Regions from separate parts of the Arthrobacter sp. 'calajunan' genome, predicted to be linked through region 2. Evidence: riboswitches for the same ligand, from Rfam matches in the RefSeq annotation. Region 2 holds a riboswitch; each other region holds the start of a gene.
What was found. A riboswitch is a leader RNA that binds a small molecule or an ion and turns the genes downstream of it on or off. The one in region 2 is predicted to bind S-adenosylmethionine.
Positions count from the first base shown of each region.

Region 1: another riboswitch for S-adenosylmethionine. It lies ahead of RF641_RS03580 (bifunctional o-acetylhomoserine/o-acetylserine sulfhydrylase); the one in region 2 lies ahead of RF641_RS04680 (O-acetylhomoserine aminocarboxypropyltransferase/cysteine synthase family protein).
Region 3: another riboswitch for S-adenosylmethionine. It lies ahead of RF641_RS12430 (methionine ABC transporter ATP-binding protein); the one in region 2 lies ahead of RF641_RS04680 (O-acetylhomoserine aminocarboxypropyltransferase/cysteine synthase family protein).
Region 4: another riboswitch for S-adenosylmethionine. It lies ahead of RF641_RS12335 (O-acetylhomoserine aminocarboxypropyltransferase/cysteine synthase family protein); the one in region 2 lies ahead of RF641_RS04680 (O-acetylhomoserine aminocarboxypropyltransferase/cysteine synthase family protein).

Region 1 covers NZ_JBKZDY010000002.1:226,047-233,502, forward strand. Annotated here, with positions in the region: gene RF641_RS03570 (SGNH/GDSL hydrolase family protein) at 1-433, shown strand, start outside; gene metX (homoserine O-acetyltransferase MetX) at 499-1,647, opposite strand; gene RF641_RS03580 (bifunctional o-acetylhomoserine/o-acetylserine sulfhydrylase) at 1,650-2,993, opposite strand; SAM riboswitch class IV at 3,083-3,201, opposite strand; gene RF641_RS03585 (VOC family protein) at 3,375-4,019, shown strand; gene RF641_RS03590 (hypothetical protein) at 4,106-5,410, opposite strand; gene RF641_RS03595 (GNAT family acetyltransferase) at 5,534-5,947, opposite strand; gene RF641_RS03600 (CPBP family intramembrane glutamic endopeptidase) at 5,968-6,750, opposite strand; gene RF641_RS03605 (phosphotransferase family protein) at 6,842-7,456, shown strand, end outside.
Region 2 covers NZ_JBKZDY010000002.1:460,372-467,827, forward strand. Annotated here, with positions in the region: gene RF641_RS04660 (restriction endonuclease) at 1-129, shown strand, start outside; gene RF641_RS04665 (hypothetical protein) at 143-814, shown strand; gene RF641_RS04670 (hypothetical protein) at 1,139-1,441, opposite strand; gene RF641_RS04675 (cystathionine gamma-synthase) at 1,631-2,836, opposite strand; gene RF641_RS04680 (O-acetylhomoserine aminocarboxypropyltransferase/cysteine synthase family protein) at 2,833-4,149, opposite strand; SAM riboswitch class I at 4,290-4,380, opposite strand; gene RF641_RS04685 (LysR family transcriptional regulator) at 4,602-5,543, opposite strand; gene RF641_RS04690 (putative oxygenase MesX) at 5,666-6,658, shown strand; gene RF641_RS04695 (methionine synthase) at 6,696-7,456, shown strand, end outside.
Region 3 covers NZ_JBKZDY010000007.1:113,657-121,112, reverse strand. Annotated here, with positions in the region: gene RF641_RS12450 (NtaA/DmoA family FMN-dependent monooxygenase) at 1-128, opposite strand, end outside; gene RF641_RS12445 (acyl-CoA dehydrogenase family protein) at 131-1,354, opposite strand; gene RF641_RS12440 (MetQ/NlpA family ABC transporter substrate-binding protein) at 1,463-2,338, opposite strand; gene RF641_RS12435 (methionine ABC transporter permease) at 2,374-3,084, opposite strand; gene RF641_RS12430 (methionine ABC transporter ATP-binding protein) at 3,106-3,903, opposite strand; SAM riboswitch class I at 3,991-4,082, opposite strand; gene RF641_RS12425 (heme oxygenase (biliverdin-producing)) at 4,496-5,164, shown strand; gene RF641_RS12420 (SDR family oxidoreductase) at 5,259-6,122, shown strand; gene RF641_RS12415 (sigma-70 family RNA polymerase sigma factor) at 6,264-6,770, shown strand; gene RF641_RS12410 (anti-sigma factor family protein) at 6,767-7,453, shown strand.
Region 4 covers NZ_JBKZDY010000007.1:92,851-100,306, forward strand. Annotated here, with positions in the region: gene RF641_RS12325 (ABC transporter substrate-binding protein) at 1-142, shown strand, start outside; gene RF641_RS12330 (CoA-binding protein) at 218-712, opposite strand; gene RF641_RS12335 (O-acetylhomoserine aminocarboxypropyltransferase/cysteine synthase family protein) at 712-2,079, opposite strand; SAM riboswitch class I at 2,191-2,285, opposite strand; gene RF641_RS12340 (histidine phosphatase family protein) at 2,399-2,959, shown strand; gene RF641_RS12345 (RNA polymerase sigma factor) at 3,085-3,582, shown strand; gene RF641_RS12350 (methylated-DNA--[protein]-cysteine S-methyltransferase) at 3,579-4,208, shown strand; gene katG (catalase/peroxidase HPI) at 4,324-6,507, opposite strand; gene RF641_RS12360 (Fur family transcriptional regulator) at 6,602-7,030, opposite strand.

The sequences.
Region 1 (7,456 bases), 230 kb from region 2:
CCCGGTGCTCGGAAGCATCCGCGGCCGCGTGGCCATCTACAACGAGAATGTCCGCACCGTCGCCGCACGCTACGACGCGATCGTGGCAGACATGTGGGCGCTGCGCGAACTGCACCAGCCGGTGATGTGGTCTGCGGACCGCCTGCACTTCTCGCCGCTGGGCCACCAGCGCATTGCGGCGATGGCACTGGATGCCTTGAACGTCCCGCACACGCTTGACACCCGTATCGACGCAGTCGAGGACACCCGCAGCTGGAAGGAAGCGCGGATCGAGGACCTGCACTGGGCCCGTGAGCACCTCGCCCCATGGGTACTGCGCCGGCTGCGCCACCAGTCCTCGGGAGATGGCATCACCGCCAAGCGCCCCACCCCGATGCCCTTTGCGGACAGCGCCCCGAACGACTCGCTGGGCGCCGGCGACAGCGCCCGATAGCCCCCGGACACGGCGGAGGCCGCGCCACCGATAACTGGTGGCGCGGCCTTCGCTTTGTGCGTGGATCAGTCTTCGTCGAAGACCAGGGTACGCAGCACCCCATCCAGCTGGGCGGCGTCCGTCAGGAAGCCGTCATGGCCGATCGGCGAATCGATGTAGTGCACGGGCTTGGGTGTGGCCAACGAGGCGGCCAGCTTCACCGACTGCTCCGGGTAGTACAGGCGGTCCGATTTCACGGCGGCCACCAGCACATTGACCTGCTCCAGCCGAGCCAGCGCCTGCTCATAGGAGCCGTGCCCGCGCGCCACGTCGTGGCTCATCAAGGCCTCGGTCAGCACCAGGTAGCTGTTCGCGTCGAAGCGGTTGACCAGCTTGCTGGCCTGGTGGTCCAGGTAGCTTTCCACCTGGTAGCGGCCGCGCTTGCCTTCGAAGGGGCCTGCCGGCACCTCGCCCTCCTGCGCCTTGCGGCCGAAGCGGTGCTCCAGCTCCGCCTCGGAACGGTAGGTCAGGTGGGCCAGCCGGCGGGCCAGTCCCAGCCCCTCGTCCGGGCGCGCCTGGTTCAGGTAGTAGTCTCCCCCGGCGAAATGCGGATCAAGCCGGATGGATTGGGTCTGCACCTGCGCGAACGCTATCTGTTCTGCGCTGGCTTGGCCGGTGGAAGCCATGACCACCAGGTTCGCGACCTGCTCAGGGAATTCAACCGCGTATTCCAGGGCCCGGGCTCCGCCCATGGACCCGCCGAGCACGGTATGCCAGCGCTCAATTCCCAGCTGCGTAGCCAGCCTTTGCTCCAGCCGTACCGAATCCTTGATGGTGACGAACGGGAAACGCGAACCCCACGGCACACCTTGCTCATCCAGCGATGCGGGGCCGGTGGATCCATTGCAACCGCCGACCATGTTCACCGAGACCACGAAGAAGCGGTCGGTGTCCACTGTCAGGCCGGGGCCGACGAAGTCCTCCCACCAGCCGTCGGTCTGCGAATCGCCCCGGGAGACGTGGGCGTCTCCGGTCAGGGCGTGCATCACCAGCACTGCGTTGCTGCGCTCGGCATTCAGCTCCCCCCAGGTTTCGTAGGCCAGGGCCACCTGCGGCAGGTAGCCGCCGAACTCGAAGGAGTACTCGCCCACGGACGCACGGCGCAAAATGCCGTGGGTCCCTTCGGCGAGCTCTTCGGTGCCGATGGTGTCTTCGGTAGTCACAATGGATGCCATGCCTAGCGGGTTTCCTGCAGTTCCTTGCCCTCAAGGGCTGCGACCGCCTGGAACCCAAGCTCGAGGTCGGCCAGGATGTCGTTGATGTTCTCCAGCCCGACGCTCAGGCGCACCAGTCCCGGGCGCACCCCGGCGGCCAGGCGCTCCGCGTCGGAGAGCTGGGCGTGGGTGGTGGAGGCCGGGTGGATGACCAGCGAGCGGACGTCACCCAGGTTCGCCACATGGGAGTGCAGCTGCAATGCGTCCACAAAAGCCTTGCCGGCTTCGACTCCACCGGGCAGGTCGAAGGCCAGCACCGAGCCGGCGCCCTTCGGGCTGTACTTGCGTCCGCGCTCGAACCACGGCGAGGATTCCAAGCCGGCGTAGGCCACAGCTTCCACATCCGCGCGGGCTTCGAGCCAGTTCGCGACAGCGGAGGCGTTCTCCACATGGCGTTCGATGCGCAGGGACAGGGTCTCCAGACCCTGGGCGATCAAGAACGCGTTGAACGGCGCCGGGGCCGAACCCAGGTCGCGCAGCAGCTGTACGCGGGCCTTGAGGATGTAGGCCAGGTTGGCGCCGAGGATGCCGTTGACGCCCAAGTCGCGGGCGTAGACCAGGCCGTTGTAGGACTCGTCCGGGGTGTTGAAGCTCGGGAAGCGCTCGGGATCCTTGGAGAAGTCGAAGTTGCCCGAATCCACGATCACGCCGGCGATCGCGGTGCCGTGGCCGCCGAGGAACTTGGTGGCCGAATGGATCACGATGTCCGCACCCCATTCGATGGGACGGATCAGGTACGGGGTGGCCAGGGTGCTGTCAACCAGCAGCGGCACGCCGACCTCGTGGGCGATCGCGGAAATGCCCTCGATGTCCAGCACATCCTGGCGCGGATTGGAGATGGTCTCGCCGAAGAACGCCTTGGTGTTCGGCTGGACGGCGTCGCGCCATTCCTGCAGGTTGTCCGGGTCGGAAACGAAAGTGACCTCGACGCCCAGCTTCTTCAGCGTGTGCTTGAGCAGGTTCTGGGTTCCGCCGTAGAGGCTCGGGCTGGCCACCAGGTGGTCGCCGGCCTCGGCGATGTTCAGGATCGCGAAGGTGGTTGCCGCCTGGCCAGAGGACAGCAGCAGTGCGCCCACGCCGCCTTCGAGGTCGGCGATGCGCGTTTCCACGGCCTCGGTGGTCGGGTTGCCGATGCGGGTGTAGATCGGCTCCAGCTCCTGCAGGGCGAAGCGCGCTGCGGCGCTTTCGGCGCTCGGGAAGACGAAGGACGTGGTCTGGAAGATCGGCAGGGAGCGAGCACCGGTAACCGGGTCAGGGCTCTGTCCTGCGTGGATCTGACGGGTTTCAAACGACCAATTGTTGCTCATGGCAGCCTCCAAAAGTTCTGTAACTATGGGGGTACACCACTGAACACACACCACCGGGAAGAACCTCAACGAGGTGCTGCCAGAGGGGTAACCCGCGCTTGTCCTTGACGCCGAGCGGCTCAAGGGCCAGGTCTTCACCCGGGGCACCCCACCGCGGTTGGAGGGTTGCCGCCCAGTAAGCCGGGGCTTGTTACTGGGACTCATGACCTGCGTCCAGTGTGCCCGAAAATCGAATATCTTGGCAACCCGAGGCCGGATCCAGAGTCTCAATCGGTCATATTCGCGTCCGAGCGACGTCTTATTGCACAGAATTCGACAAGAGTCCAGATCTTAGGATCACCTAAGTAGAGACTGGGATCACATTGTTGTCATGATTGGCACATGATGAGGCTAGATCACGTTACGTACGCATGCGGCCCGGATGGGCTGATGCCAACCGCTGAAAGAATTGCAGAGTCCCTGGGCCTGGAATTCGTCAAGGGAGGCGTGCATCCACGGTTTGGAACTCGCAATGTAATTTTCCCGCTGAAGCACAACCAGTACCTTGAGGTCGTCGAGGTACTGAACCATCCGGCCAGCCTCAAGGCACCTTTCGGACAGGCCGTGCGCGCGCGCTCCGAGCTGGGCGGCGGCTGGATGGGTTGGTGCGTGTCATTGGACGACCTGAGCGGAGCGGAAGAACGCCTGGAACGCAAGGCAGTTCCCGGGAACCGCAAGTTCCCCGACGGCCGCGAACTGACCTGGCAGCAGATCGGCATCAAGGGCCTGATCGCGGATCCGCAGGTGCCCTACCTGCTGCGCTGGGACGATGGCACCGAGGACCTGCATCCGTCGCGCGCGCTGGAGCCTACCGGTGAAATCAGCGAGATCAACATTGCAGGATCCCGCGAGCGCGTGCTTGAATGGCTGGGGCAGCCGGAGAACGTGAATCTCGGACCGGTGACCACCAAGTACCAGGCTCCCAACGGGACGCCGGGCATCCTGTCGGTAACTTTCAATACCGCCAAGGGCACGGTCGTTCTCTAGGAACATCGAGGAGCACAGCACAAGGTAGGCGGGGACAATGGAGTCTCCACCTACCTTTGCTTGTTAATTGGACGGTTGGTGCAGCCCTAGGATCCGGGTAGCGGCACCAGCTGGCAGTTTTCGACTCCCGCGGCCGCCCGCTTTACCCAGCTGATTTGGGACTGCTCGTCCAGCGCGTTCAACGCGTCGAGCTGCTCAGACTCGGCCGAGTCGAAAAAGTCCCGGTCTGCCTTTGTAGTCCACCATTGGTACAGCAGGTTGGACTGCGCCCACATGTGCTGCTGCGCTTCGGTTTCGGCACTCGAGGTGCCAACAATGCCGTGGCTCGCCGCAAGGCTGCCCAAACATTGCTCAGTGGGGTTGACCGACATTTTCATGGCCAGGTCCCACTTGACGGTTTCCGGGGAATAACGGTCCTCGAAGCCCAGCAGCAGACCGCCGGTTGCCTCGGCATGGGCCTTGCTGCTGGTGATGATGCGCGGCTGCTGGATTCCTGTGGCCTGTTCCAACTGGCCGACACCCGCGGTGATGTTAGACCTCCACTCGTTCCAGTGCTCCGCTTCCCCGGGCCAGAAACAGTACTCGTGCCCGTCGCCGGGTTCTTCGCAGCGCAGCTCGGAGGTGCGGCTGAGCTGCTGCTCTTCGCCGGCATCCTGCGCCGCCAGCGCCCCGCCGCCCCAGAGCACTGTCAGCGACAATGCTCCGGCCACGGCCAGCGCGCGACGCGCAATTCGGTTCATGTTCTGCGCCTTGACGCAGATGGCCAGCACGCCCAACATCGACCAGCCCAGATAGCACAGGGCGACTGCCTGGATGACTATGGGATTCGGTGCCGAATCCCGGGTGCAGCACCCTGAAAGCCCTGCCATGTTGCTCAGCATGGGGCCAGGGGCCACCAGGGAAAGCAGTTGCAGTCCGGAGAACAACACGATGCTCAGCCCGATGGCCAGCTTCGGGGCGAACAGCAGTCCCAGCCCCAAACCGCCCAGGCACAGGCCCAGCATCATGAGCATGGAGAGCAGGAATAGTCCGGGGTCGGGGACGAACACTTCGCCCATCCGGTACATAACCGTCGCGTAGCCCAGCAGGTAGGCGCTGGCACCGACAACCAGCGGGGGCGCCAGCAGCTGCAGGGCGGTTGCCGCGATGCGGTGCGGTCCGCGTACCCGGCGCAGGGCCGCGATGCCGAAGCGGCCGCCCACCCATGCGGCGTAGGTGCCCAGCACGACGCCGCAGAAGAGCATGCCGAAGGAGGAGGCGACGCTCAGGCCTTCCCTGCTGGTATGTTCGGTCTCCACCGGAACCAGCAGCGCCAAGAGCTCGGTGAGGATCAGCATCGCCATCAGCGCGAGGCAGGCCCGCGACTTGCTCCAGAGTTCGGCGAACTGCATGTTTTCCCTTCGAGTTCCCGACGGATGCTCTCATCAGGAAGGCTTTCATCAGATTGGCGGATATTTTGTACCGGAGTAACTTTATCCGCTTTTTCTGGACGTCCGCTTCAAATACCCTGCTGGTTAGGGAACCAGCCGTTTGCCCAGCACTGCGACGTCCAGGCGTTCGAAACCGAGTTTTTCGTAGAACTGCGTAACCGAGTCATTGCCGGCGCGGACCATCAGCTGGACCTTGACGGTTCCCCGGGCGCGCAGCCATTCTGCCGCCGCTTCGACGATGCGCCGCCCGCAGCCTTGGTCCTGCAAGTCGGGGTCGACGGCGACGTAGTAAAGCCAGCCGCGATGCCCGTCATCTCCGGCCATGGCGGTGGCGGCCAGCCGCTCCCCCTGGACGAGCGCCAGGATGGTGGACTCAGGGCCCGCAAGGGCCTTGCGGGCGTCGGCGTGCGGATCGTTCCACGGCCGGGTCAGCCCGGTGTGTTCCCACAGCGCGACGGCGCGCTCGACCCAGGCCTCGGAAAGTTCGATTAATTCCATGTCAGAAGGCTATGGGAAGGCTACGCGCCGATGCCAATCGCCGGTCCGAGCAGCAGGTAGCCGACGAAGCCGATGGCATCGAGCAGGAAGTGCGCGATCACCAGGGGCATGACTCGGCCGTAGCGGTGGTAGACCCAGCCGAACACCACACCCATGACCACGTTGCCGATCATCGGCCCGATGCCTTGGTAGAGGTGGTAGCTGCCGCGGATCAGCGCCGAAGCGAGGATCGTGGTCCACAGTCCCAGCTTGAGTTTGCGGGCGTAGGTGAACAGGAAGCCGAGCATGATCACTTCCTCCAGCACCGCGTGGCGTGCGGCCGAGAGCATGAGCACCGGGACGCTCCACCAGTAGTCCCCGAGGTTCGCGGTGGACAGCGCCGTGGTGATGCCCAGGGCCCTGCCCGCAGCGTAGACTCCGAGGGTTCCCAGCCCCATGGCCAGGAACAGCCCGGCACCCAGTAGGGTGTCCCGTCCTGGTTTGCGCAAGTCGAAGCCGATCATCGACGCGGTGGTGCCGGTGCTGTGTTTCATGAGATACAAGGCCAGCAGCACCGGGACCAAGGCGAAAACGATGTCCAGCAGCTGGTAGGTGAGGTCGAAGTACTCGCGCGTATTCAGCGGATTGTTCATCGAGGTCGTTTGCTCGGACAGCGGAGCCTTGGTGACCTTGTCGGCGAAGCTGATGATCGAGTACACCGCGCTCTGGCCCAGGCACAGAGCCATCACCAGCGCGATCTCGATCTTCAGCGTGCGCCGGTCCGCGGTCTGGGTGCTGGTCTGTGCATTCACGTCTTTGATCATAGACCGCGCATGCTGTGCGGACGCCCAGCGAACGGCCGCCGTGCGATAGCCTGAAGAGGCTGTTTTCCCTGATCCGCGAAGCGAGTTGCCTGTGTCCCGTCCCGCCACCGAAGCCGAGATGAACCTGGGCACGATGCTGCGCCCGGACCTGCTATGGGAAGGAGGGGTCGTCAACGAGGGTGGACAGTTCCACACCGTGCTGCTGGCCAACGAGCAAGCTGTCATCCGCATGGCCCGTACACCCCAAGCCAGTTCCCAGATGCCGCGCAGCGTCCGGCTCCACCGGCTCCTTGCCGAGCAGCTGGATTACCTGCTTCCCACTGACTGCAGCGACATCCTGTCCATCGACGGGCTATCTTCGGTGGCCACCGTATTCGTACCGGGGAGCGCCCACGAACCGCATAGCGGAGACCCTGCGCCACTTCGCCGCTTGGTTCGGGAGCTGGCCGAGGTGCACCTGCAGCCGCTGGAAGATGAACTGGCCGAGCCCTTTGCATTTCGAGGTCCGTGGACGCCGGCGCGCCAGCAGAAATGCTTCGATGCGCTTCCGGAAGAGCTCCGCTCGGCGTCCGCGCTCCTGTGGGATCAGTTGGATTACCTGGCGCAAAGCCCAACCGGCTTGGTCCACGGCGATCTCGCTGGCCACAACATGCACTGGGTGGACGGGAAGCTGGTCGGAATCCTGGACTGGGATCTTGCCTGCGCC
Region 2 (7,456 bases):
GGACTGCGCCTGATCACTGGCGAGGACATTGTCTCCCTCGTCCTAGAGCACTACCCTGCGCTTCCTGAACGGTGGCGAACCATCATGCCTCTGACGCCGCTGCTCGTCGTCGCCGACACTGCATCCTGACCACGGAGAAACCATGACTTCCCAAACCCCGCACTCGGAACTGATCAAGCACTTTAGCAACGACGTTCAGCAACTGACTGAAGAACAGCTCACCGCCTACGCCGGTGGATGGCCCAACCATCTGCCCATGGTGATCCTCGACGCTATCTATTCGATCCAGGCCCGATACACCACCAAACATGGCAAAGGGCTGCTTCCACGCCTCAAGAAATTCAAGGAAACCTACCCCGAGGCTGCCCAAGACCTCCGTGAACTGCTAAAACTCAGCACAGCAGATATCGAGGACATCCTCGGCCGCGGCAAAACGTCCGGGACATCAAAAGCCCAGGCAGCCCTGCAGGTCGCCCAGAATCTAATCGAGCTGGCTCCTCCTGTCTACACAGCACAAGACTTCAACTACCTGAAGGCAGACCATGAACACGCTTATTGCGGCGTTCACGGTCTCGGGAAAGTCACCTACCACTACCTCGGCATGCTCCTAGGATACGGCGATGTCAAGCCCGACACCTGGATCGTTCGAGCCGTGCAACGAGTCGCCGATACCCACATGCTCGGGCTGAGTGTCACTCCAGCCCTTGCCCGGCTTGTTGTCACCGAAGCCCACAAAGCAACCGGCCACGGCAAGACCGTTACACATCTGGATCATGCGATCTGGCTCAATGAACGAGCCGGCAAAGAGAACTAACTACGCATCCTCGCTGCCCAGAAACCTCGAACAAATAATTACGGGAAGCCGTATTTCGACTCACGGTATCGGGACGAGCAGAAGCTGGAAAACCGCAGGTAATGAGCTACTTTTCACCTGCGGTTTTCACTTTTCCAAGAACCACTGATTATCAGTCGACCGGTCCTGGATCACTTCATTTCACTTAGTGGTCAATCATCCGGTTTCACGTCGCGAAGCTTGAGAATTCCAGATTCTGGATTATCCCAATCAAATATTGGTGCGGGGTTCCACTGCCATAGGATTGCCGACCGCATTGCTTTGCGAAACCAGGCGGTCTCTCGCCTAATCAGCGTTCAATTCCATACTGGCGGCATGCTTCGGGACACTTTTCGTCTTGACCAACCATGCAACAGCCAGCACATCCAGAACCACGACCATCAGCACGGAACCGTGCGCTGCCAACCACATCAATTCGGAGTTCGGAAGCATCTGGCCCGGATCAATGCTGGACTCCGATTCCATGCGGCCAATGGCGGCGCTGTCGGCACTCAGCCACAGGACAAAGAAGGCCACCACGGTGATGTTCAAACCGACCATGGCCACCGCACCAGCGAGGCCAAGTGTTTTCTTTGAATCTTGCGACATGTTCGGCTCCCTGGATGCAGTTGTCATTTTGGTTCCCCGATCAAGCTGACCGGATCTCATCACATTCGGAACCCAGTATTCCTTGCCTGACGTGCGCCACAGGTGAGAATCGCTTGTGCCGCGCCAACGATTAACCGTTGATGCGGGCCTTCCAACGAGGAAGGCCCGCATTCGGTCTTCGGTGGCGCATCAGGCGGTGGTCAGGCTCCGATACTGGAGGCTGCCCGCTTCGGATGCCTTGGCAGCTGCGGCCAGCCCGCGTTCCAGGTCCCCCAGCAGGTCGTCGGCTTCCTCGATTCCCACCGACAGCCGCACCAGGTTTGCAGGGATTTCCAGCGGGGTGCCGATCAGCGACGCATGGGTCATTTCCCGCGGATAGCAGACCAGCGATTCCACCCCGCCCAGCGACACCGAGAGCTGGAAAAGATCCATGGACTCCGCGAAGGCGCGGGCCGCTGCCTCGTCGGCCAGCTGCAGCGAGAGGATCCCGCCGAAGTCGCGCTGCTGGCGGGCGGCCAGCTCGTGGCCGGGATGCACGGGCAGCCCCGGGTAGTAGACGCGGGCCACGTCCGGCCGGCCCTCCAGCCATCCGGCCAGCGTGGAGGCGGTGGCGCAGTGACGTTCCATGCGCAGCCCCAGGGTCTTCAACCCGCGTGAGGCCAGGTAGTTGTCCTGCGGCCCGGACACCGCGCCGCCGGCGAACTGCTGGTAGCCCACGGCCTCGGCCAGCGACTGCCCGCGGTGCAGGTGCTCCCCCACGATCACCGCGCCGCCGAGCACGTCCGAGTGCCCGCCGATGTATTTGGTGGTCGAGTGCACCACCGCGTGCGCGCCGAATTCCAGCGGGCGCTGCAGGTACGGGGTGGCGAAGGTATTGTCCACGACCAGCAGCGCGCCGGCTTCCGCGGCCACGGAGGCCCAGCCTGCCAGATCAGCGATGCCCAGCAGCGGGTTGGAGGGAGTTTCCACCCACAGCAGCGCGGTGTTCGGGCGCAGTGCTGCGCGCACCGCGTCGAGGTTGGTGATGTCCACGGCGCTGGCGGTGATGCCCCACTTGTGGTGCAGGCGGGTGATCAGCCGATTGGTGCCGCCGTAGCCGTCGGCGCCCAGCACGATGTGGTCGCCCGGGGCGAGCAGCGCCCGCAGCAGCGCGTCTTCCGCCGCGATCCCGGAGGCGAAGGAGAAGCCTGCGGCTCCGCCTTCCAGGGCGGTGAGCTGGGTTTCGAACCCGTTGCGGGTCGGGTTGGAACCGCGGGAGTACTCGTGGCCTGCACGCAGCACGTTGATGCCGTCCTGGATGAAGGTGCTGGTCTGGTAGATCGGAGGGATCACCGCACCGGTGTGCGGATCCTTTTCCTGGCCGGCGTGCACCGCCAGCGTATTGAAGCCGCTCATGCGAAGCTCTCCTCTCGGGTCGCGGCCTGGGCCGCGTTCAGCGCGCGGTCCAGGTCGCGGATCAAGTCTGCGGGGTCTTCCAGCCCTACCGAGATCCGCAGCACCGCGCGGTTCAGGCCCGCGTCGGCCAACTGCGCTTCGGAGAGCCGACAGTGGGTCATGGTGGCAGGGTGGGCGATCATGGTGCGGGTGTCGCCAATGTTGGCGGCCAACACAATCACCTCAAGGCTGTCGATGAACGCGGAGACCAGGGCCTCGTCGTGCAGTTCCACCGCCAGCACGCTGCCGGTGCCGCGCGGGAAGAAGCGTTTGGCCCGCTCAAAGTGCGGGTGCCCGGGCCGGCTGGGGTGGTGCACCTGCGCCACCGCGGGGTGGGCCTGCAGGAAGTTTGCCAACAGCAGCAGGTTTTGCTGCGCCGCGGCGGTGCGCACGGACAGCGTTTCGATGCCGGTCAGGATGCCATGGGCGCTGGCCGCCGGCAGGGTCGGGCCCAAGTCGTGCAGGAACTTGGAACGCACCAGCATGGAATAGGCTCCGGCCCCGTAGCGTTCGAGCAGCGAGGTGCCGGCGTAGCGGGCCCGCGGCGCGGCGATCTGCGCCCAGCGGACCGGGTCCGAGAAATCGAAAGTCCCGGAATCCACGACTACGCCGCCGAGCACCTGGCCGTGGCCGGCCAGGGCCTTGGTGGCCGAGTGCACCACAATGTCCGCGCCGTGCAGCAGCGGCCGGAAGTTCGCAGGGGTGGCCAGTGTGTTGTCCACGACCACCGGGATGTTGTGGCGGCGGGCGATCTCGCTGAGCGCAGGCAGGTCCGGCAGCGTGGACAGCGGGTTGGTGACCGATTCAAGGAAGAACGCGCGGGTGTCTTCCTCGATGGCGGCTTCCCAGGCCGCCGGGTCGTCTGGGTCCACGAAGCTGATGCGGATGCCGAAGTCGTTGAATGAATCGGTGAGCAGGTCCACGGTGCCGCCGTACAGCTGGCTGGAGGCCACGATGTGCTTCGGGCCCTGTGTCAGCGCCAACAGCGCCAGTGCCACGGCTGCCTGGCCGGTGGCGGTGGCCACCGCGTAGGCTCCGGCCTCCAGGGCGGCGGCGCGCTGCTCGAAGACCGACACCGTGGGGTTCCCGGTGCGCGAATAGGTGAAGCCCGACTGGCGCAGGGCGAACTTCTCCACCGCATCCGCATGCGAGGGAAATTCATAGGCCGCGGAGGAATACAGCGGCACGGTCAGCGGTCGGTAGTCCCCGCTCGGGGTGTATCCGGCGTGGATCGCCGCGGTTGACTGCTGTGCGAGGTCTCGTGGCTGGGCCATGGCAGTACTCCTTCTCGTTGTGTAATCCACGAGAGAGTGCACCGAACACGGTGCCGCGCACCGCCGGTGCCAGGCCGATTGCCGGCCTGGACATCACGGTACGAGGCACAGCGCCGCGGTTTATAACGCGGCTCGGAGCTGCTCCATCGTTCCTGGCATTAGCACCTTTCGGTTTCCCGATGGTTGCTGCGACGTCGACGAGCCAGATCTCTTAGTCGCTCTTGATGGGTAGGTAGTTCCATGGTTGGGCACCGGCACCGCCAGGCGCAAGCGGGAGTGCGGCCGACGCTTCATGCAGCGCCGCGGCCCGTCATATGTCGCGGTTTCGTCATGCTGGGCATGGCCCCGTATGGCCTTTGTGACGTGTCGACTGGGGCGAAAACCGCTGGGTTCCGGAGATTAGGGGCTTATATGTGTCGCGTGAGGTCGAAATGAAGACGCATTATGACGTTTCAGCCCATCAGGTGCACACCGAACTCGGAGACCACCGAGCGCACTTCCTCAAGGTAGCGCTGGGCCTGTTCGGTCAGCGGAATCGCAGCGTGGTCGATCCAGCCGATCTCGATCCGCTCGTCGATGTCCAGCGGGATGGCGACGATGGACGGGTCCAGCTCGTCGCTGATGATGCCGGTGGAGATCGTGTACCCGCCCAGGCCGATCATGAGGTTGAAGATGGTCGCACGGTCCGAGACCCTGATCTCGCGCTTGCTGGAGAGGGTGGAGAGGATTTCCTCGGCGAAGTAGAACGAGTTGTTCGCACCCTGGTCGAAGGTCAGCCGCGGCAGGTCCTCGAGGTCCTCCAGGGTGGCGCGCCGGCGGGATGCAAGTGGGTTGGTGCGCGAGATGAAGATGTGCGGGTCGGCCAGGAACAGCGGGTGGAACACCAGCCGGGATTCGCGCAGCAGCTTGTCGATGACCTTGCGGTTGAAGTCGTTGCGGTAGAGGATGCCGATTTCGCTGCGCAACGTGCGCACGTCCTCGATGATCTCCTCGGTGCGGGTCTCTCGCAGCGAGAATTCGTACTCCTCGGCCCCGCTGGCCTGGACCATGCGCACGAACGCATCCACGGAAAACGAGTAGTGCTGGGTCGAGATGCCCAGCAGACGGCGGGAAGGCGGGCGGCCCAGGTAGCGATGCTCCAGCAGCTGCACCTGTTCGAGCACCTGGCGGGCGTAGCCCAGGAACTCAGCACCCTCGACAGTGAGCGTCACGCCCTTGGCCGAGCGCACCAGCAGCGTGCGCCCCAGGCGGGCTTCGAGCTCCTTCATCGCCGCGGACATGCTCGGCTGGGCCACGTAGAGCAGGTCGGCGGCCGCGGAGATCGATCCCTCGGTCGCGACCGCAGTGAAGTAGCGAAGCTGTTGCAGCGTCAGGCCGCTTGCCTTTTGAACCATAGGCTGAGTCTATATCAATCCATAGTTAGCCCCAGTTACCCGATATCGAAAAAGGCCCTGCATGATTGAGGCATCCACTTGATTCAGGCCTGTCCAGGCCCATGACCAACAGATTGGCCGCCATGGCAGACGCATTGACCTTCAGCATTTCCGGCACTGACTTCAACCAGGACTACACCCCTGCCCAGAGCTCGCGCATCACCACGAACTTCGCGAACCTGGCCCGCGGCGAGAACCGCCGGGAGAACCTGGGCAACGCGCTGACGATGATCGACCGGCGCCTGAATTCCCTGATGCACTGGGACAATCCGGACGGCGAGCGCTTCACGCTCCAGCTGGAAATCATCTCAGCCAATGTGCATTTCAACTCGGCACAGGGGGCGCAGGACTTCCCGCTGCTGGAGGTGCTGAACACCAGCATCCTGGACCGCTACACCGGGACGAGCACCCACGGCATCGTGGGCAATAATTTCTCTTCCTATGTGCGGGACTACGACTTCAGCGTGCTGCTGCCGGCAACTGCCGACGCCTCGGGCAAACCGGTGGTCCCGGAGGACTTCGGGGAGCTGCACGGCCGGCTTTTCCAGCACTTCCTTGACTCGGAAGCCTACCGCCAGCGCTTCGAGCAGCTGCCGGTGATCTGCATCAGCGTCTCCACCTCCAAGACCTACCGCCGCACCGGCAACATCCACCCGGTGCTGGGCCTGGAATACCAGCAGGACGACTACTCGCTGACCGACGAGTACTTTGCGAAGATGGGCCTGAGAGTGCGCTACTTCATGCCTGGCGGCTCCGTTGCCCCGCTGGCCTTTTACTTCCGCGGCAATCTGCTGAACGACTACACCAACCTGCAGCTGGCCAGCACGATTGCCACCATGGAGACCTTCCAGAAGATCTACCGCCCGGAGATCTACAACGCGAACTCCCCCGCCCCAGCGGTCTACCGGCCTTCCTTGGGCGCGCAGGACTTCTCGCGCACCCAGGTTTCCTACGACCGCGAGGAGCGCACCCGCCTGGGCGCAAGCCAGGGCAGGTACACCGAAGAACACTTCATCACCCCGAACCGCGAACTGCTCGACGCATGGGCCGCCGGCTACGCCGTCCCCGCCGCCTAAGCGCCCCTGAACACCTCACGAATTCAAAGGACCAGTTATGACCAACACCCTGCTTCCCACCTCCATCGTCGGCAGCCTGCCCAAGCCTTCCTGGCTCTCGGAAACCGAAACCCTGTGGTCGCCATGGAAGCTTGAGGGGGCGGCGCTGGCCGAGGGCAAGCAGGACGCGATGCGCGCCGCGGTACTGGAGCAAACCCGGCGCGGAATCGACATCATTTCCGACGGCGAGCAGACCCGCCAGCACTTCGTGACCACCTTCATCGAGCACCTGTCAGGTGTTGACTTCGAGAACAAGCAGACGGTGCTGATCCGCGACCGCTACGAGGCCAGAGTGCCCAGCGTGGTCGGCGCGGTGGAGCGCAAGGCCCCCGTGTTTGTTCAGGATGCGAAGTTCCTGCGCACGCTGACCGACCGCCAGATCAAGTGGACGCTGCCCGGCCCGATGACAATGGTGGACACCTTGCACGACGCCTACTACGGCAGCCGTGAGAAGCTGGCTTGGGAGTTCGCCGCCATCCTGAACCAGGAAGCCATGGAGCTGGAAGCCGCGGGCGTGGATGTCATCCAGTTCGACGAGCCGGCGTTCAACGTCTTCTTCGACGAGGTGGCCGACTGGGGTGTGGCAGCGCTGGAACGCGCCTGCGAGGGTCTGAAGGCGGAGACCGTGGCGCATATTTGTTTCGGCTACGGCATCAAGGCGAACAACGACTGGAAGGCGACCTTGGGCACCCAGTGGCGCCACTACGAGAAGTCCTTCCCGCTGCTACAACGCTCCTCCATCGACACCATTTCGCTTGA
Region 3 (7,456 bases), on a different contig from region 2:
AGCGCCAGCTCGTTGAACTTGTGCTGCTCGGCCTGAGGGTGGCGCCACATGCCGCCGAGGATGTGGCTGGAGGTGTTCATCAGGAAGGCCGAGAGCAGGAAGCGCGGCCGCGAGTCGAAGGTTCCCATGGCTACTTGGCTCCCTTGGCTTCGCCGATCGAGTGCAGTCCCGTCGGGATGGTTCCGTTGATGAAGTAGTCGCCCACCGAGCGGGCCTTGAAGGCGACCGGGTTGTGGGTGGCGACGGTGCGGGCATTGCGCCAGAAGCGGTCAAGCGACTTGGAGGTGGAGACCGCCGAGGCGCCGGTGACGTCGAAGAGCTCGCTGGTGGCGTCCAGGACCAGCTTCGGGGCCGCCACGTGCGCCTGCTGCACCGCGAGCTCGGCGCGCAGGAAGGCGGCCTCCGCATCCAGTCCGAGGCTCGGGTCCAGCGCGGCGTCCAGGTCTCGGGCCGCCGACACCACAATCGATTCCGCGGCGAAGACGTTGGAGGCCAGGCGTCCCACAAGCTCCTGGATCTGCGGGTCGTCCTTGAACAGCGCGCCGGAGCCGGTGTTGAAGGTGCGGGTGCGGGTGGCGACGATCCGGGCGGCTTCGTTGCGGGCGGCCTTGCCGATGCCGACCAGCACCGAGAGCAGGCACAGCTGGAAGAACGCGGGCTCCAGGGTGGAGGCCACCTTGCGCTGGATGATGTTCTGCTCGTCCACCGCGACGTTGGTGAAGATCGCGGTGCCGGTGCCGGTCAGCGGCTGGCCGAAGCCGTCCCAGTCGTCGAGGATCTCAACGCCCTGGGCGCGGCGGTCGACCACCGCGTACTGGCGCCCCTCGACGCCGTCCGTGGTCGCCATGACAACTACCCAGTCAGCGAAGATCGAGCCGGTGGTGTAGTACTTCTCGCCGCGCAGCACCCACCCGGCATCGGACTTGACGAGCTTGGTGTTGGTGCTGCCCAGCGCGTTGCCGCCGCGCTCGGTGGCGGCATTGCCGAAGATCTCCCCGGCGAGCACACGCGGGAACCAGCGGTCCTGGAATTCCTGCGGCTGCAGCGCGATGGTTTCAACGAACGAGAAATGGCTGCGCAGCAGGTGCGACACATTGGAGTCGGCGGCCGACAGTTCGATGAGCAGGCGGAAAAGATGCTCATGGCTGACCGGATCCCCGCCGTGGCTGGCCGGAACGCGCAGCGTGGTGAATCCGGCGTCCTTCAGCCACTGGACCTGCTCGAAGGGCAGGATGCGCTGCTGTTCGCGTTCGCGAGTGCCTTCGGCGATGCGCGCGAATACCTCGCTGAAGCGGGCCGAGAGCTGCTGGTAGGCGGCTTCGCTGCCAACTAAATCAGTTGCTTGCAGGCTCATTTCTCTCCAAAAACTAGTGGCGACTTGTTGACGCTCATAAATCCTGCTAAAAAGAGGGCTCGTTCGCTCTCGAGCTGAGACGGATGGGGAACGAGCCTCGATCGAAAATTACTTATTCCACGTCGCGAAGTCGGCCTTCCAATCGCGATCCCAAGGGGTGGTCAATGCGCCATCAAGGTAGTTCTTGTACCAGTCGCGGACTTCATCAGAGTGGTAGGCAGCTTCAAGTGCTTTGCCTTTTTCCGTGTCCATGAATCCCGGCTTGGCCGCAACGAGGTTGATATACGGAAGGGCTTCTTCTTCTTTTTCAAAGAGCAGCGCATCTTCAGGAGTCAGGCCAATTTCGGCTCCAAGGCGGGCAAACAAGAATCCGGCATCAACGTCTGGCAGGGTTTTCGACAGAGACTGCTGATCCACCTCGACGAAACTGAAATTCTTCGGATTCTCCAGAATGTCTTTCTGCGACAAATGGATGACGCTCTTTCCCTCGGTAACCTTCAAAAGCCCTGCTTTGTCCAAGAGGGCCAAGGCCCTGCCATTGTTTGCGGGGTCTACAGGCAACGCAATCTTTGCCCCGTCCGGCAGTTCAGATGCCGACTTGTATTTCGACGAATACACACCAGCCGGCGAACTGTATGTGTAGAACGCAGGTTCAACATCCACATTCTGATCCTTTTTGAACTGCTCAAGATAGGCTCCGTGCTGGAAGAAGTTCGCGTCGTATTCTCCGTTGGAAACCACATGGTTAGGCTGAACGATGTCGGTAACGTATGTGGCTTCCAACTTCCAACCCTGCTGTTCCAAAATCTTCTGAGCGATCTTGGTTGGTTCCTGCGAGGGAGCTGATTCCGTAACGATCATCTTGATCGTCTTATCGTCGGAGGATGCGGCGTTTCCACCGGATAGCCCGCAGGAGGTTAGTCCCATGACTGCCACTGCACTAGCTGCCAATGCCAGGAATGAACGACGAGTTGTTTTCTGCATGATTTGATCTCTATTCGAAGACTGAGGTTTGTTGGTTAGCGCTTGTCTGCGCGTCGCGAGAACGTGGTTCCCAAAAGTTGAACTGCATGAACCATGAGGATCATGAGAATGATCGCAATGAGCATGACTCCGGTTTCATATCTGTAATAGCCGTAGCGAATTGCAAAGTCCCCGATGCCACCGCCGCCTACAAGTCCGGCCATTGCTGAGTAAGAGATAAAGCTGACGGTCATGATCGTCATGGAAGACAGGAGAGCCGGTTTAGCTTCGACTAGGAGGACATCTCTGATGATTTGTCCTCGTGTTGCACCCATTGCCTGTGCTGCTTCGACAACGCCTGAACCGAGTTGAGTGATGTTCTGTTCGACGAACCGAGCAAAATAAGGGATAGCGTTGATGGTAAGTGGGACGATCACCGCTGCCGTGCCAACGGTTGTTCCTACAACGAATCTGGTGAATGGAATGATCGCGATAAGCAAGATCAGGAACGGGAACGACCTCAGAGTGTTCACGATCCCGTCGACTACTCGATGCAGTCGCGGCCGCGGACGCAATCCATTGGGTGACATGGAATATAGCCAGATGCCTAATGGAGTTCCTATCAGAACTGCAAGAGGGATCGAGACAAGGAGCATCGCTAGCGTTTGCGCAATAGCAGTCCAAATTTCGGGTGCCAGTTCAGCTACTCGCTCGATGGTGAAGCTTGATACCCCTTGAGTGGTCAGCAGTACATTTAGGTTGTTCATCAGTTTCTTCTCCCTTTCGATCTAGGCGAAGACCGATGTTGCAAGCTCATTGGTTTTGTTCCTGCGCTGCAGGCTAATTTCATCGCTAATCAAATAGCGGCCAATTGAAGTTTGTGGTTCAAAACCTGGTTCCTTCAGACTTCTCAGCTCAAATTCTTCAACTACTGAACCGTCTTCCATGACCGACACTTTGTCTGCAATTGCCTTAATGACGTTCATTTCGTGCGTGACGATAATTGTCGTGATCCCGAGATTGGCATTGATGTCGCTGAGGTATTGCAGCACCGAAGCGGTCGTTCGGGGATCAACCGCGCTAGTGGGCTCGTCGCAAAGCAGAATTTTCGGTTCCGTAACCAGCGCCCTTGCAATCGAAATCCGTTGTTTTTGGCCTCCAGATAGCTGGCCGGGATAGGCCGATGCTTTGTCGGACAGGTCCACAACACTGAGTGCTTCCAACGCTCGCTGGCGCCGTTCCCTTTTTGGGACGCCCTGGAACTTCAGATTAAGTTCAACATTCTGAACGGCTGTTCGGTTGTTCAGCAGATTGAAATGCTGGAAAATCATTCCGATCTGATGCCGCTGTGCGCGCAGTTCCTCTTCATTGAGTGACATCAGGTCGATACCTTCGACCAGCACCTTCCCTGATGTCGGTCTTTGCAAGAGGTTGATATTTCGCAGCAATGTGGATTTACCGGCCCCAGAGAACCCGATAATGCCATGGATACTGCCCTGTGCAATGTCAAGATTTACGTTCTTGACGGCGGTAAATTTGTTTTCCCCTTCGCCAAAGGTTGTCGTCACGTCTTGCAAGTGGATCATGTTCGCTCCTTACTTCGTCTTAAGGCGGAGCATTCTTCCCTGCTTTGCGATTGATTAACACGATCGTCAGCATCGAGAAGTAAAAGATCTCCATCGGTCCGGGCCTTAGCACCGCTTCCGCTGTCGGGTGGTTGCTGCGACGTCAACGAGCCAGGTCTCTCAGTCGCTCTGGATGGTGTGGTGTCCAATTTCTTGAACAATTTCAGTGTCGAACACGGAGTTGAATGTGACCAAGCGTGACGTAAGTAAAACGTCATGAAACCCAGCAACGGTTATCAACGCTCTTGAAACGAGTCATTTTGCACGTCACAAAGCGTCTTGTGACGATTCTTGTCGACAGCTCTGACAAATTCTTGACTCGGCACCAGGACGCAAGATCTGTTGCGGCTCCATGGGTGAAGGAGCTAGTGGGGCAAAATCGCGATATCAGCGACCACGGCCTGCCGCTTCCCAAGCCGATGCGTCCGCCGTCCGGTGAACACGGAAATCACCGTCTGCTGCGGAATGGAACAACCCTCGATTGGAACCGGAAATTAGGTTAGCCATAATAAGCAATTTCGCCATTCCAATCGCGCTAAGAAAGACGGGCAACATGACCGCCACCGACGCAACACAGTTTTCCGCCCGGCTTCGCAGCGTCACCCAGGAAGATCACCACGCCGCAGAATCCAGCGACTTCATCACCACGCTGATGGGCGGGGAACGCTCGGCACGCGACTACATGCTGCTTATTGCCCAGTACCACTACATCTACGGTGCGTTGGAAGAGGAAGTCCGGGTGCTTGCCGCGGATCCGGAACTTCGCCAAATCTTCGACGCGGCACTTGAACGCAGTGGGCAGATTGCAAAAGACCTGGATGTCCTGCTGCCGGCCCACGGGTTGAAGGAGATCCCCGCGGCGTTGCCGGCCACCGAGGCCTACGTTGCGGCAATCCGCGCCTCGGCGGCGGAACCGGCGCGCCTCGTCGCCCACCACTACCTGCGCTATCTGGGAGACCTGTCCGGCGGCCTAGCCATCGGAAAGCTCGTATCCCGCCACTATTCCATTCCCGATGAAGCATTGAACATGTGGAAGTTCGAGGCCATCGACAAGCCAAAAATCTACAAGGATTCCTACCGCGACAAACTCGATGTTTTCGGGGCGAACACCTCGCATGCCGAAGCGGTGCTGGACGAGGCGAAGCGCGGGTTCCAGTGGAACAAGTCGATCTTCGAGGACCTGCTGAAGGCAAGCGCCAGCGAGCTGAGCGCCGCATCCTAGGTTTTCGGAAGTTCTGCACTGACCTGCCACCGGCCGCGGGAATGCCTTCGGCCGGCACGTCGTTGGCAACGGTAACCGTCAACGGAGGAAACTCATGAAGATCGCAGTCGCCGGAGCTACCGGAAAACTCGGCACCCTCGTTATCGATGCGCTGTTATCCCGGGACGCCCCAGCGGGCAGCCTGGTCGCGCTCGGCAGGTCCCCGCAGAAACTCGCCGCCTTGGCAGCCAAGGGCGTGGAGACCCGCGTCGCCGACTACAACGCGGCGCACACGCTCGTCGCGGCCCTCGAAGGCGTCGACAGGCTGCTGCTGATTTCCGGCAGCGACGTGGGACACCGGATCCCGCAGCACGAGAACATCATCAATACCGCCCGTCGTGTTAACGTGTCGCTGATCGCCTACACATCCATCGCCAACGCGCGCACCGGCCAGCTGAAGCTGGCCGCCGAACACGTGGCCACCGAGGACCTGCTGGCAGGATCCGGGATCCCCTATGTCCTGCTGCGCAACGGCTGGTACACCGAGAACTACACGGACCAGCTCATGGGCTACCTCAACAGCGGGGTGATCCTCGGCGCGGCGGGCGAGGGAAAAATCAGCGCCGCCACCCGCGCGGACTTCGCCGAGGCTGCAGCGGCCGTCCTGCTGGATGAGCAGGTTGCCGGGGGAACCATCTACGAGCTCGGCGGAGACAAGTCCTTCACGCTCGGCCAGCTGGCCGGAGCGCTCGGCGCCGCCACCGGGCAAGAGGTCACCTACCGGGATCTGGACCCGCAGACCCTGGCCGGCATCTACGAACAGTCCGGAATTCCCAAGGTTTACGCCGAGATCCTGGTGGACACCGACGTGCGTATCCGCGACGGCGCCCTTGAGGTGCACGGCTCGGACCTCGCCCGGCTGATCGGCCGCGCACCCACCCCGCTGGGCAGGGCCATCAAGCAGGCCCTGAACAGATAGGCACGGCGCCTTCGGCCCCGGCGAGCGCACGCCGGCTGATTGCGGATATCCTTGGCCTGGATTGAACGAAATGCCCGATTCGCTCGTGTATCAGGCATGAGCGAGAATCAACTCGGAAAATCCCGGCCGCGAAAGGGGCGCGTGACAACCAGCGATGACGCCACCCTGCGGCTGCTGCATGAAAGATACGCGCAGCCGCTGTGGCGTTATGTCTTCTCGCTGACCAGAGACTCGTACCAGGCGGAGGACATCGTCCAGGAGACCCTGCTCAAAGCCTGGAATTCCCCGCGGATTCTCGACGAACCGGTGGAAGAGGTCCGCGGGTGGATGTTCACGGTGGCCCGCAACCTGGTGATCGACCAGTCCCGCAGCGCACGCTCACGGCATGAACGCAGCATCGAACGGCTGCCTGATCAGCCCGCCGCGGATCACGCCGACCAGATTTTCGACGAGATCCTCATTCATGACGCGCTCGCTGCGCTCAGCGAACCGCACCGGCAGGTGGTGGTGCTGGCCTACTACGGCGCCTGCAGCACGCAGCAGATCGCAACGGAATTGGGCATCGCGGACGGAACCGTGAAGTCCCGGCTGCACTATGGGATGAGGGCCTTGAAGCTGGCCCTCCAGGAACGGGGAGTAATACGATGAGCGAGCATGAGAAGTTCGCCCAATGGGATGCCGCCTATGTGCTGGGCGCGCTGGAGCCGGCCGACCGCCGGCTGTTCGAAGAGCACCTGGAGAACTGCGAACGCTGCCAGGGCGCCGTATCCGAGCTCAGCGCGCTGCCGGGCTTGCTCTCGCGCGCGCACGACCCGGAAGAGGTGACGGCCCTGGTGCCGCAGCCCCCGGCGGACCTGTTCGAGAAGACCGCCCGGCGCGCGGCCTCCGCGCGCCGGCGCCGCGGCACCCGCATGATCCTGCTGGCCGCGGCCGCCGTCGCCGTGATCCTGGGCATCGGCCTGCCGTTCCTGCTGCGCCCGGCCGCTCCCGGACCGGTGCTTGCCCTGCAGCAGGTTGCCGAGCAGTCGCTGAGCGCCGACGTCGGCTTCGAGTCGGTGGCGTGGGGCACCCGGCTGAACATCGACTGCGACTATCCCGCAGGCTACGAATTCGGCGACGCCAACGGCCCGTGGTCCTACGCGCTGCTGGTGACCGACACCAAGGGAAGCACCATGCAGGTCGCCACGTGGAAGGCAGTGCCCGGCAAGAAGATCACCCTCCAAGCCGCCACCTCGCTGCCGGTCGACCAGATCGCCGAGGTGACGGTGAAGACCCTGGCCGGACTGACGGTCCTGCAGTCGCCGATGGACAAGAATTTGCTGGATCAGTGAACC
Region 4 (7,456 bases), on a different contig from region 2:
GGAAGGTCCGCTCTGGGGCCAGATGCAGGCGGTCAAGGACGGCCAGGCCATCCGCGTGAACGACGACGTCTGGTTCCTGGGCCTGGGCCCGACCGGCGCCAACCAGATCCTGGACGACCTGCGCGGCTACTTGGTCAAGTAGCGCCGAAAAAGACAACACAGCGGTGCCGCCCTTCATTCAGAAGGGCGGCACCGCCGTGTTCGTCCCGGAGATTCCCTAGGCCAGCAGCTGGCGCTTGGAGGAAATCACGCCGGTGTTGAATCCGGCCAGGCGCAGCCCGCCGTGGAAGCGGGCATGCTCGATCTTCACGCAGCGGTCCATGACCACGTTCAGGCCCGCGGCCTCGGCACGGTGGGCCACTTCTTCATGCCAGGTGCCCAGCTGCAGCCACAGGGTCTTCGCCCCGACCGCCAGCGCCTCGTCCAGCACGCCCGGGATGTCCTCGTGCTTGCGGAACACCTCGACCAGGTCCGGGGACTCCGGCAGGTCGGCCAGCGACTTGTACACCGGCTGGCCCAGGATCTCGTCCAGCACCGGGTTGATGAAGTACACCTTGTACTTCGAGGAGGACAGCAGGTAGGTGGCCACGAAGTAGCTGGCCCGCGAGGGCTTGTTCGAGGCGCCGACAATCGCGATGGTCTTGGTGTCGCGCAGGATGTTCAGGCGCTGCGCGGCGCCCGGGCCCTGCCAGGTGCGTTCAGCGGTGCTCATTAGTTCGCTCCCTTCGAAGCGGCGGGAACGGCGCAGGATGCTCCGTCGTAGGCCGGTGCCGCGAAGTCGGACTCCAGCGTGCCTTCCTGCGAGGCGGCCAGCGCCTGGTCGAGGTCCCAGAGGATGTCCTCGACGTCCTCCAGGCCGACCGACAGGCGGATCAGGTCTTCCGGAACGCCGGCGGCGACCAGCTGTTCGGCGCTGAGCTGCTGGTGGGTGGTTGAGGCGGGGTGCAGCACCAGGGTGCGGGCGTCGCCGATGTTCGCCAGGTGGCTTGCCAGCTGCAGCGCGTCGATGAACTTGGCGCCGGCCTCGCGGCCGCCCTTGACGCCGAAGCTGAAGACCGAGCCGACGCCCATCGGCAGCAGCTTGGCTGCCTGCTCGTGCTGCGGGTGGGATTCCAGCCCCGCGTAGTTCACGTAGGTGACTCGCTCGTCGGCTTCCAGCCAGGCGGCGACCTGCTTGGCGTTGGAAAGGTGGTTGTCCATGCGCTGGGGCAGGGTCTCCAAGCCCTGCAGCAGCTGGAAGGCCGACTGCGCCGGCAGCGCCGGGCCGAAGTCGCGCAGCTGCTCGCTGCGCAGCTTGGTCAGGAAACCATATTCGCCGAAGTTGGCCCACCAGGAGACGTTGCCGTAGCTGGCCACCGGCTCGGTCATGGTCGGGAACTTGCCGTTGCCCCAGTTGAAGGTGCCTGATTCGATGACCACGCCACCCAGGGTCGTGCCGTGGCCGCCGATGAACTTGGTGGCCGAGTGGATCACGATGTCCGCGCCGTGCTCGATCGGGCGCAGGATGTACGGCGGAGTCAGCGTGGAGTCGACCACCAGCGGGATGTCGTGGCGGTGCGCCACCTCGGCCAGTCCGGCCAGGTCCGCGATGTCTCCGGAAGGGTTGGCCACGACCTCGGTGTAGACGGCCTTGGTGTTCTCGCCGATCGCCGCCTCGAAATCGGCCGGGTCGTTGGAGTCGACGAAGGTGGTGTCGATGCCGAAGCGGCGCAGCGAGACGTCCAGCTGCGTAATGGTGCCGCCGTAGAGCTTGGCCGAGGCCACGATGTGGTCGCCGGCCTGGGCCAGCGCGGCGAAGGTGACGAACTCCGCGGCCATGCCGGAGCCGGTGGCTACCGCGCCGAGGCCGCCTTCCAGCGAGGCCATGCGTTCCTCGAACGCGGCAACGGTCGGGTTGCCGATGCGCGAATAGATGTTCCCGTACTTCTGCAGGGCGAACAGGTTCGCGGCATCGTCGGCGTCCTTGAAGACGAACGAGGTGCTCTGGTAGATCGGCACCGCGCGGGCGCCGTGCTCGGCATCGGGGGTGCCTCCGGCGTGCAGCGCGCGGGTGCGGAATCCAAACTTGTGGTCTGCCATGGTGGCTTATGACTCCTTGTCGATACGTTCTTGGCCTCCGTGCCGAACACAGAAGCCATCGAGGCAGGAATCCCGGTCAATGTCGCTTGAACGCCGGGTAGGCGGAAAGCAGCTCCATCGTTTCTGGCGGTAGCACCGTATCCACCGGCTGTGGCAGGTTGCTGCGGCGTCATCGAACCAGATCTCTCGGCCGCTCGGGATGGTTGTAACAATCTTCGCAACATGACCGAAAATGACCCAACTATGAGTCGTAACGTTGCGTATTGCTTCCCTCGCCACAGATTCTTCGATACCTTTGCGCTGCGCTTATGCTCGAGTCATGGACACCGCGCTGGCATTGGTACGACATGGGCAGACCGACTGGAACCTGGCTGGCCGCCTGCAGGGCCGCACCGATATCGAGCTGAACGAGACCGGACGCCACCAAGCACGCAGCCTGGGGCGCTTCCTGAAGGGCAAAGGCTGGGATCTGCTGCTGGCCTCCCCGCTGGCCCGCGCCCAACAGACTGCGGCGCTGATCGCCGAGCAGCTTGGGGCGGAGACCGGACCGGCGGTGCACACCCTGACCGAGCGCAGTTTCGGCCCGCTGGAGGGGCGCATCATGGCCGAGGTCAGCGATCTGGAAGCCGCCGAGGTGCAGCACGAACTGGAAACCCACCAGCAGATCCTTGACCGGGCGCTGCCTGCGCTGCTCCAGCTGGTGCAGGAGCACGCGGGGCGCAGGATCATGGTCGTCAGCCACGGCGCGACCATGCGCACTATCCGCGACGCGCTCGCCGGAAGCCGGCAGCCCCAGGGCGTGGAGAACGGCGAAGTGATCGACATCGACCTGAAGCGGCTGGAAGAAATCGCCGCTGACTTGGACACGGTGCGCCTGTAGCTGGCTTCTCCGATTGCGCCTTGGCGCCGCGGAGCAAAAAATTTTCGCTCCCGACCTCACAAACGGCGCCTGCGGTACGTTTACAAGGTGAGAGCCCGCAAGGGGAAGCAGCTGCCGGGAGAGCCATGCAGATACCGTTCGAACGGATTGTCCAGGACCATGGGCTGGCCGTGCTGCGTGTGTGCCGTGCCCTGCTGGATGAGCATCGCGCCCAGGATGCGTGGTCGGAAACGTTCCTAGCCGCGCTCAAGGCCTATCCGGATCTGCCGGATGATGCCAACGTGCAGGCCTGGCTGGTCACCATCGCCCATCGCAAGGCCATCGACGAACTGCGCAAGAACCCGTCCGAGGTGTTGGCCGAGGTGCTGCCCGAGACAGAAGTCGGGCAGGCGGGACGGCCCGAAGCCAGGATCATGGATGGAGAACTGTGGCAGGCGGTCAAGGCGCTGCCTCAGAAGCAGCGTTTCGTGCTCGCCTACCGGTACCTGGGCGGGTTGAGCTACGCGCAGATCTCGCAGATCCTTTCAGGTTCCGAAGCGGCCGCCCGCCGCGCGGGCAGCGACGGAATCAAGAACCTGCGTGCCCATTGGAAGCACGCGCAGATGCTGGAGGAGTTGTCATGAGCGAACGGACTACCGCCTTCCCGGCGACGCAGGACGAAGAGCGGATCCTGGCCGAATTGAACAAAAAATTTGTTCATGATGCCCGCCGCCAGCAGTTGATCGAGATCTCCTACCGCATTGTCGACAGCCCGATCGGAGGGCTGCTGCTGGCCTCCACGGAGGCCGGGCTGGTCCGGGTGGCCTTTGAAACCGAGGGGCATGAGCGCATCCTCGATGTCCTGGCGCACAAGGTGGGCCCGCGGATCCTGAAGGACGACAGATCGCTCGACGACGCGGCCAGGCAGCTCGACCAATACTTCTCCGGCGCGCTGCAGGAGTTCAGCCTGCCGCTGGACCTGCGGCTTTCCACCGAGTTCCGTCGGCAGGTGCAACTGGAGCTGGGCCGCATCGCCTACGGGCAGACCCAGAGCTACGCCCAAGTGGCCGAGCACATCGGCAAGCCGAAGGCGGTGCGGGCCGTCGGCTCGGCCTGCGCCACGAACCCGCTGCCCATTGTGCTTCCGTGCCACCGCGTGCTGCGCACGGACGGTTCGCTGGGCGGCTACCTCGGGGGACTGGGCGTGAAAACGCAGCTGCTGAAGCTGGAGAACCCGGAATTCGGCGGCGGCGAAGCCACCCTGTTCTGAGCATGCCGCCAACACTGTGCCGGCAGCAACTGCAAATGAAGAGACCGGTGGCCGCCGCCTTCCCGAAGGAAGGCGGCGGCCACCGGCTTCTCAGCTAGAAGCTAGCGCAAGGGAACTAGTTCTTGCGGGCCAGCTCGAAGCGGTCTGCGTCCATGAGCTTGGCCCAAGCCGCTGCGAAGTCCTTGACGAACTTCTCCTTGGCATCGTCCGAAGCGTATACCTCGGCGAGGGCGCGCAGCTCGGAGTTGGAACCGAAGACCAGATCCACGCGGCTGCCGGTCCAACGGCCGTCGGTGGTGGTGTAGGTCTGCTCGTCTGCCGACGGGGTCCACTCCAGGCCGAGCTCCAGCAGGTTCGCGAAGAAGTCGTTGGTCAGTGCGCCCGGGGTGTCGGTGAAGACGCCCAGGTTGGAGCCGTCCCAGTTATTGCCGATAACGCGCAGGCCGCCGAGCAGCACGGTCATCTCCGGAGCCGACAGGCCCAGCAGGTTCGCGCGGTCGATCAGCAGGTACTCGCTTGGCAGGTCCAGGAAGCCCGAGTCGTAGTTGCGGAAGCCGTCGGCGACCGGCTCCAGCCAGGCGAACTGCTCGACGTCGGTCTGCTCCTGGGTGGCGTCTACGCGACCCGGGGTGAACGGAACTTCTACCTGCTGGCCTGCGGCCAGGGCAGCCTGCTCGACACCCACGTTGCCGGCCAGGACCACGACATCGGCGAAGGAAGCCTTGATCTCGGAGGTGGCGTTGAACTGGTCAACGATTTCCTCGAGCTTGGCGATCACCGGCTTCAGCTGCGCTGGCTGGTTGACCGACCACGAAACCTGCGGCTCCAGGCGGATGCGGCCGCCGTTGACGCCGCCTCGCTTGTCCGAGGAACGGAAGGTCGCTGCGGCCTTCCACGCGGTGGAGACCAGCTGCTGCACCGACAGTTCGGCGCCGTTGATCAGGGACTTCAGCTCGGCGATTTCCTTGGCACCCAGGGTGACCTCAGGAGCTGCCGGCAGCGGATCCTGCCAGAGCAGATCCTCGGCCGGAACCTCCGGGCCGAAGTAGCGGGACTTCGGGCCCATGTCGCGGTGGGTCAGCTTGAACCAGGCACGGGCGAAGGCATCGGCGAACTGGTCCGGGTTCTCCTTGAAGTTCTTGGAGATCGGGCCGTAGATCGGGTCGAAGCGCAGAGCCAGGTCGCTGGTCAGCATGCGCGGTTCGCGGTGCTCCAGGGTATCGAATGCCGGCTGGACCAGGCCTGCGCCGCCGCCGTTGACCGGGCGCCATTGCTTGGCACCTGCCGGGGACTCGAAGAGCTCCCACTCGTAGGCGAAGAGGATGTGGAAGAACTCGTTGTCCCAACGGGTTGGGTGGTAGGTCCAGGTGACCTCGAGGCCGGAAGTCACGGTGTCCGCGCCCTTGCCGGTGCCGTGGCCGTTCTTCCAGCCCAGGCCCTGCATTTCCAGCGGGGCTGCTTCCGGATCCGGGCCGATCTTGTCATCGGCGTGGGCGCCGTGGGTCTTGCCGAAGGTGTGGCCGCCGGCGATCAGGGCTACGGTCTCTTCGTCGTTCATGCCCATGCGGCGGAAGGTTTCGCGGATGTCGATGGCCGAAGCCAGCGGATCCGGGTTGCCGTCCGGGCCCTCAGGGTTGACGTAGATCAGACCCATCTGGACTGCAGCCAGCGGGGCTTCCAGGTCACGCTTGCCGGTGTAGCGCTCGTTGTCCAGCCACACCTTCTCCGGGCCCCAGTAGACGTCGTCGTCAGCTTCCCAGACGTCCTTGCGTCCGCCGCCGAAACCGAAGGTCTCGAAGCCCATGTCTTCGAGAGCCACGTTGCCGGCAAGCAGGATCAGGTCGGCCCAGGAGATGGCCTGGCCGTACTTCTTCTTCACTGGCCACAGCAGACGGCGAGCCTTATCCAGCGACACGTTGTCCGGCCACGAGTTCAGTGGCGCGAAGCGCTGCTGGCCTGCGCCGCCGCCGCCACGGCCGTCGTGGGAGCGGTAGGTGCCGGCGGAGTGCCATGCCATGCGGATGAAGAACGGACCGTAGTGTCCGAAGTCTGCTGGCCACCAGTCGTGGGACTGGGTCATGATTTCAGCCAGATCGGCCTTGACGGCCGCCAAGTCGAGGGCGCTGAAGGCCTCGGTGTAGTCGAAGTCCTCGTCCAGCGGGTTCGAAACCTGCTGGTTCTTGGCCAGGATCTTCAGGTTCAGCTTGCTCGGCCACCACTCGGTGTTGGCGTTGCCCTGGGTTGGGTGCACTCGGCCAGCGCCGACTACTGGGCACTGACCTGCTGTCGTCTCAGACATATGCTCTTCCTTCCGGTTTAAGGGGTTTTTGGGGCAGCGTCCGCCGGGAGGCTTTCAGCCCATCCGGCGGGGCTTGGGAACTAAGGGGTGCTTTTCAGCTGTTCAAGGCTTGGCAATCCGGGCATTTGCCCCAGTAGATCACTTCGGCTTCATCTATCTGGAAGCCGTGATCGTCTGAGGCGTGCAAACACGGAGCTGCCCCGACCGAACAATCGACATCCGCCAAATGCCCGCAGGAGCGACACACCACATGGTGGTGATTGTCGTCAACGCGGGTCTCATAGCGGGCGATGTGCCCCTGAGGCTGGATCTGCCGCACAACACCCAGACTCGTGAAGAGCTTGAGCGAGTCGTATACCGCCTGGTGGGACACATGCGGATGCTCCTCATGCACAGCCGAAATAATGGTTTCGGTGTCGGCATGGGGGTTCGCAGTCACCGCCGCGAGTACCGCAACACGAGGTTGCGTCACCCGCATGGATGCCTCTTTCAGCACCTGCTCGATCCCTGCCTTTGATGTCATGTCTCAAGCATGCCTACTTATTTTGAATGAGTCAAGATAAGAATTGGTGTGTTGCGGGTTACTTTTTTCCGAACAAGGGATGAATGTTCTCGAATATCGCTTGACATGTATATATGCGTCTCCATGGATGTAATTGGTTTCAGGGATCCCGACTCTCCTTGATCCATGTGGTGGCCACGGAACTGCGCGCTTCGAGGTGGCGGGCGCCGCTCTCGGGCGTAGCGGGGCATCTTTGAGCGGTGTGAATTTCTTGAATTCACGATCATGAGAAAAAGTTTTCTGCAATCTTTCAAAAATCCTTTGTCGAAAATATCCGAATATATCCAACTTTATTGCGGTATAAATTAGACAAATTCAACCGGCGACGAAGCTCACATTTGATGCCTGCATCCCTCTAGTCACGGGAAACATCGATTGTAATTCCGT